2 regions of the Oculatella sp. FACHB-28 genome follow, and region 1 is predicted to be linked to the other one. Evidence: riboswitches for the same ligand, from Rfam matches in the RefSeq annotation. Region 1 holds a riboswitch; the other holds the start of a gene.
What was found. A riboswitch is a leader RNA that binds a small molecule or an ion and turns the genes downstream of it on or off. The one in region 1 is predicted to bind cyclic di-AMP.

Region 1 (3,336 bases):
AAACCTGGTTTACGAGTTTTGAATTAGGTTTTTGAGTTTTAAATCAGGTTTCCAACTTCAAAATTAGGTTTTTGAGTTTTGAATCAAGTTTTTAAACTCAAAAAGCTTTAAGAGCAGTGCAAGGACAGGGCTGAAATACAATGGGTAAGTAACTCAGTTTAAGGCAGCAACCTTGGCAAGTAGCTGGTGGGAAATTCAAGTTCTCTGCGATCCGGTTTTGGAAGATTTGGTATTTTGGCGGCTGGAGGTGTTTGGCTGTCGGGGTACCTCCAGCGAGATTAAGGGGCATTCCTGCCTAATTAAGGCTTATCTGCCGCAAATGCAGGCGCAGTTGCTAGATTTGGCGGCTTTATCGCTGTTGTTGCGACAGGATGCGCTGTGTGCCGAGTCGCCGATTCCTGCGATGCAGTGGCATTTGATTGAGGAGGAAGATTGGTCTAGCAGTTGGAAGGATCATTGGCAGCCTCAAGAGGTAGGCGATCGCTTGCTGATCAATCCTGCTTGGTTGCCCAATCCTGAAGCTAGCGATCGCAAAATTTTGCGGCTCGATCCGGGGGTTGCCTTTGGCACTGGGGCACACGCTACTACGCAGCTTTGCCTTGAGTCTTTAGAGATGCGTTTGGGTGAGCCAGGTAATGCCGTGATTGCAGACATTGGCTGCGGCTCTGGCATTCTCTCGATTGGCGCACTGTTGCTCGGTGCAAAACAAATTTATGCGGTTGACAATGACCCCTTGGCGGTGATGTCTACCGAAAGCAACCGAGAACTAAATCAAATTGAGCCACACCGTTTAGTTGTCGTTGAGGGCAGCATCGAGCGACTGCCGGAGCTTACGTCTGAGCCAGTTGATGGAATTCTCTGCAACATTCTGGCGGAAGTGATCATTGATTTAATTCCGCAAATGGAAGCGATCGTCCAACCCACCACCTGGGGAATTTTCAGCGGCATTTTGCTTGACCAGGTGAAACCCGTCGCTGACACGCTAGAGCAAAGCGGCTGGATTGTTGCAACGCTCTGGCGCAGAAAGGATTGGTGCTGTTTGAATGTACGGCGTTCCTAACGCTATGGAGTGTGTGAATGCAGCCGCTTAGAGGTACATTCACACTTTTTAGATTTAGACAAAACGAGTCAACTGCACCCGATAGCGTTCCTTTTTGGTTACGGCGACTTCACCAATTTCCAAGCGCCCTTTGCCCCGAATCGCGACCAGGTCGCCCGATTTAAGCTGATGGCTGGGCTGGGTAACGTCCTTCCAATTGACCCGCACGTCTCCGCCGCTAATCATCTCCGCCATTTTGCTGCGCGACATGCCAAACCCAGCAGAGGCAACCGCATCTAGCCGCAAAGAAGCTTCTACGGTCGTCAGTTCTTTCTTTTTGGGTTCCCGAATTTTCAGTTCGCTCAGGTCAATCTGCCGCGTTTTGACGGGAACTGAGCGTACCTGCGTCAGACTCATTTCCAGAAATTCGACCAGTTCGGGAACGACGATCGCCTGTCCACCCCGCTCTCCCAAAACAATGATGTCGCCCACCTTGTCGCGCACCAGTCCCGTGCCTAGCAGTGACCCCAAAAAGTCGCGATGAGTCGCTGAGTCAAACAGAAAGTTTCCGGCAATGTCTAGCGCGGCGATTGCCACCTGAGACTGATCTAAAGGAATTTCAGGACGAGCGATCGCCACACGCTGACGTTCGGCTTGCGGATAGCCTCCCCAAGCCAGCAGTTGCACCTCAGTCAGCCGTGCAAACATTTGCTGCACTTCAGCTAACTCAGGCGGCGAAAGAAAATCGGTACAGACCACCTCCCAGGTTTTAATAGCCTGATCAGCCTGGTCAATGACCCGTGCAGCGCTGTCTCGATTTTCGATTCCCTGAAGCAGTTCTTCTCTAGGCAGCATAATTGAGCGATCGCCTTAAAACTCTAATTTTAATACTGTTACAGCTACAGCGTTTTTCCAGATGAATGACACACAGTTAAGGGCGAACGCGGCCGTTCGCCCTTACAGCGATTTGTTCTAAGAATTGCATCTTCCAAAGAAAAAGGGGCGCATCGCAAAGCGATCGCCCCTCACGCTGGTCAAACTTGACTTGAGCAACAGACTTGGTCAGGCAGCAGCTTATAGACTACTGCTCAGTTCTCTACCTGACTCAGCCCGACAGACGCAGGAAAAACCCCGCTGCTCAAACGTTTGAACAGACACAGCAATGGTGCTGAAGCCTGTTCAGGATCATGATTAGATCGGTGCATTGTGAAAAAATGCTGACCTTTCAATCTCCCCTCAATGCCGACGAAGTTAGCTGACGGGCTAGGACTGAGAGATGTCCTTCTCAATTAACCTCAGAGATAAGCCCCAAATTTGGTTCCTCCGTTCCAGGAAGTGCGTTAAAGAAAATCGCAAGACCTGGATTAAGCTGACCTATTCAGTTTGATGACAGGATAGCCTCTAATTAGATACTTCGTCAACCCAATGTGTTGAATATGTATCGAATAGCCCGAATATGTAATCTAAAAGACAATTGCAGATCGAGATAGATTGGCGATCGCTAATTGGCTCAAACGCCTCACCCGTAAGGCATCTACCGCAAGATAGTTAGAAGCTCACCCGAAACATGTTAATTTATCAAACGTTGTATGAGTTGCGATGGGCATTTGCCCAAAAATCTCGTACTCTAAATGAGTGGTGAATGCATTCTGTAGATTCACTCACGTTTGGTTCTATTTCAGTTCTGTTTTAGTAGTTGAGTGGGAGCCTAATCCAAACCTATTGGTAGGTTTGAAGCGGAGGAACCAATTGTTTATCGGGGCTAATCTCAATATGAGAGAGACACCTTCCAGTCTTAGCCCGTCAGCTAACTCCGTCGGCCTTGGAAGGAGAACTCAAGGATTTGACTAAGCTATCTGTAGAAGTGGTTGTTTAGGCTTACAAGGTTGTAAAACCGGGAGTATTCCTAAACTTGCTAATGCAGCTAGAGTCGCTGGAGTCTCCTCAAGCAGGGTGTTTCTGTTTGGATCAAGTCTATCCAGATGGGTACAGTCCTTCTTTCCTGACCCACCTCTCATTTCTAGTTCACTTCGTGGAGAGGTCAAAGCTGTGAAAATCAAACCAATGTTAGCTCGTCTGCAAGGTACGCTAGGTCAACGCAACCTGGTCGAGCAAATGCTGCTGTTACCAGAGCCAGAAGTGTCTGCGGCAGCTAATTTTCAGTCGCAGGAGCTAGCTCAAGAGTCGATTAATCTGATGGTTGGCTATACGGGTTCTCCTTGTAGCCAAACGGCTCTAGATCTGACTTTTTGGATGGCGCACCAAACTCGTTTGGCGACCCAAAAGCAAGTAACAGT
Region 2 (3,336 bases), on a different contig from region 1:
TCGTCAGGCAGAACAGGCAACCACTCGGTGTCACGGCGGATTAGGTTTAGGACTGGCGATCGTGCGTCAATTGGTAGAAATACACGGAGGAACGGTTGAAGCAGACAGCCCAGGCGAAGGGCAAGGAGCCACTTTCACAGTCACTTTGCCTTTGCTGGTAAACAAAGAGGAAGTCAGAGGATGGGAAGAGATTTACCCTTCCAACCTCTCACCCTTTCATCCCCTCCTGGGTTTGCAAGTTTTAGTAGTTGATGATGAAGCAGACAACCGTGAATGGATAGCTGTTGTGCTGAAGGATGCTGGCGCAAACGTCAAGACAGTCACCTCAGCCAGTGAAGCTTTGCAAGTGATTCAACAGTCGCAGCCCGATATTTTAATCAGCGACGTGAGAATGCCAGAACAGGATGGCTATGCGCTAATTCGTCAGGTACGGGAAATCGAATCAGAGCGCCCAAATTTGATCCCAACTACTGCAAAGCACGCTCACCTTCCGGCGATCGCCCTAACTGCCTATGACCGAGAAGATGATGATCGCAAGCAATTGCTAGATGCAGGCTTCCAGCTTCAGCTACCTAAGCCAGTTGAGCCCACTGCACTGGTGGCAGCAGTAGTCAGTCAGATTAAGTGCGTTTGAGCCCGGGATGCTTTGCGTTACTGAACCACCACGTCTTCTGACTCTTGCAGCTTCTTCCCGATGCGAGGTTCTGTGCCTGCCATCAATCGCTGAATGTTGCTGCGGTGCCGCCAAATGACGTAAAGCCCACCTGCGATCGCCAACAGCTGATAGGGCAAAGGCTGATTCAGTGTCACGATGAGAACACAGCCTGCGATCGCCGCCACAATCGATCCCAAGGACACAATTCTAAACAGCGCCAACACGATCCCAAAGGCTGCCAGGGCACCCAACCCGACCATCCACGACATTGCCAGCAAAACACCTAGCCCTGCTGCAACTGATTTGCCGCCGCTAAAACCAATCCAGATTGATTTGCTGTGTCCAAAGATGGCAAGCAGCCCAGCGATTGTCACCGCCCAAGGCACCCAGATTTCCAGGTCAATCGATGCAGGAGTCGTAGCAACCACCGCTGGCAATGTATAGAGCCAACGCGTGAAGGCGATCGCCCCCACTCCCTTCAACACATCAATCAACAGCACTGCCAGTGCCGGCAGTTTGCCTAGCGTTCGCAAAACGTTTGTCGCGCCCGTCGAGCCAGAGCCATGCTGCCGAATGTCAATTCCTTTCAATCGCCCAATCCAGTAGCCCGTGGGAATAGCGCCCAGCAAGTAAGCCACGACCACTACGATACCGCCCCACATTGCCCACGTCGCCATTAGGACAAGCCTCACTCAAAGCAAAATCAAAAAGTATTGCACCATCAGTTTACCGTGATGCCACAGGCTTTTGTTTCGGTCTGTCAAAAGATACATTGACGCACCTAAAGAGCAGTGCTAACTTATTTGGAAATCGAATAAGTAAGTCAGCCTAATCTGGACTGGCGTTTGTCTGCGATTCAGCCTCAAACGCAAATTCAGAGCGGAGGAACCAAATTTTGGGGCTTATCGTTAGCACGGTTATGAGGCTTGTTGGTTAGGGAGATTGCTCGTTCATCCCTCATCCTTCATTCTTCATCCCTAACGAGGGACACCTCTCAGTCCTAGCCCGTCAGCTAACTCCGTCGGCATTGAGAGGAGACTGAAGAATCAGCATTTTACTACTGCTCGATACTTCAGTGTCCTCGTATACACGCAAGGACGCTTTTTTTGTGCTCTCTACCGAGCGGCACAGCGTTCCTTGGTCTGCGATCGCCTCGCACTCTCAGGAGAGTTCAATGCTGCTGCAATTCAACGTTCAGATTATTCTTGTCGCTGCTCAGGCAACATGGCGGCGATCGCTGCGTCCAGCCCTGGTTCGAGACTCGGTATTGCTCCCGCTGCTAGGGTTTGCAGGATTGATTCTACTGTGGTGGATCGTTGCTACCTTGAGAAGTGAAATGATGCCGACTCCCTGGCAGGCTCTAGTCGCAAACCTCGACTACATTCTGCATCCGTTCTACAGACGCGGTCCAGGGAATTTAGGAATTGGCTGGTTGTTAGCGGCAAGTTTGCGTCGAGTCTTGATTGGGTTTGTGTTGGGTGCTCTGGTTGCCATTCCCGTCGGCTTCTTAATTGGAATGTCAAAGCAGGCCATGCTAGCGCTGAATCCCGTTATTCAAATTCTCAAGCCCGTTTCTCCTCTGGCATGGCTACCGATCGCCCTTGCTATCTTTAACCTGGCAAACCCTTCTGCCATCTTCGTAATCTTTATTACCTCCCTTTGGCCAACCATCATCAACACAGCCTTAGGGGTATCAAGCGTTTCTAAAGACTATATTGACGTAGCGCGAGTACTAGAAATGCCCCGCTGGAGACAGGTACTCAAAATCATTCTGCCTGCAAGCTTGCCCTACATTTTCACAGGACTGCGGATCAGTTTAGGAATCGCTTGGCTGGTCATCGTTGCAGTTGAGATGCTAACAGGCGGTGTCGGAATTGGCTTCTTTGTATGGGACTCCTGGAATCGACTCAACTTGAGCTCTGTCTTCCTGGCAGTGATTGTAATCGGAGTCACAGGGCTGGTCTTGGACTACATCGTTGGCAAAATTCAGGAGTGGGTGACACACCGCCCTGCATCCCAGACCTGATCTCACTTCATTAATCGCTACACCTTGCATCACCTCATTCCCAGCAAGAGGGCTAAGCATGACTGACATTTTTGACACTCCCTGGAGTCGGAGAAGATTCATTAAACGATTTGGCGCAACCGCAAGTGGATTGGCGCTAGCTTCTTGCGTCAAAGGGAGCACGGGTTCAAATATCCTCACCCCTACTGCTCAGGCAGTTGACCAGGTTGTCGATCCCGGCACACTAGAAAAGCCAAATTTGACTGTTGGTTACGTTCCCGTGAACGATTGTGCACCGTTTGCGATCGCCCACGAAAAAGGCTTCTTTCACAAATACGGTCTAAACGTCAAGATCAACCGAGAAGCAAGCTGGGGCACCTCTCGCGACGGTGTCATCTTTGGTCGTTTGGATGCTGCACCCGTGGTTTCTGGTGCAGTAACCAATGCTCGCAGCGGAGCCGAAGGCGCACGTCACGCACCCTTATGTGCGGCGATGACGATTCACCGTCACGGCAACTCCATGACCATGAACAAAGCCATGTGGGAAAGCGGTGTGCGCCCCTGGCAGGAATACAACGGTGACTTGGAAGCCTTTGGTCAAGACTTTCGCCGTCACTTTAGCGGTCTGCCTCCAGAACGACGAGTCTGGGCAGTCGTGCTCAGTTCTTCCATTTAT

Region 2: linked by a shared signal. The riboswitch ahead of ntrB (nitrate ABC transporter permease) and the one ahead of H6F88_RS09275 (photosystem II S4 domain protein) in region 1 are both predicted to bind cyclic di-AMP.

Annotation. Positions count from the first base shown of each region.
Region 1 is NZ_JACJPJ010000047.1:215,807-219,142, forward strand. Features, by position in the region: gene prmA (50S ribosomal protein L11 methyltransferase) at 173-1,060, shown strand; gene H6F88_RS09275 (photosystem II S4 domain protein) at 1,115-1,894, opposite strand; cyclic di-AMP (ydaO/yuaA leader) riboswitch at 2,265-2,420, opposite strand; cyclic di-AMP (ydaO/yuaA leader) riboswitch at 2,735-2,876, shown strand; gene H6F88_RS09280 (universal stress protein) at 3,089-3,336, shown strand, end outside.
Region 2 is NZ_JACJPJ010000074.1:222,119-225,454, forward strand. Features, by position in the region: gene H6F88_RS17655 (ATP-binding protein) at 1-634, shown strand, start outside; gene plsY (glycerol-3-phosphate 1-O-acyltransferase PlsY) at 652-1,332, opposite strand; cyclic di-AMP (ydaO/yuaA leader) riboswitch at 1,504-1,697, shown strand; gene ntrB (nitrate ABC transporter permease) at 1,830-2,681, shown strand; gene H6F88_RS17670 (ABC transporter substrate-binding protein) at 2,740-3,336, shown strand, end outside.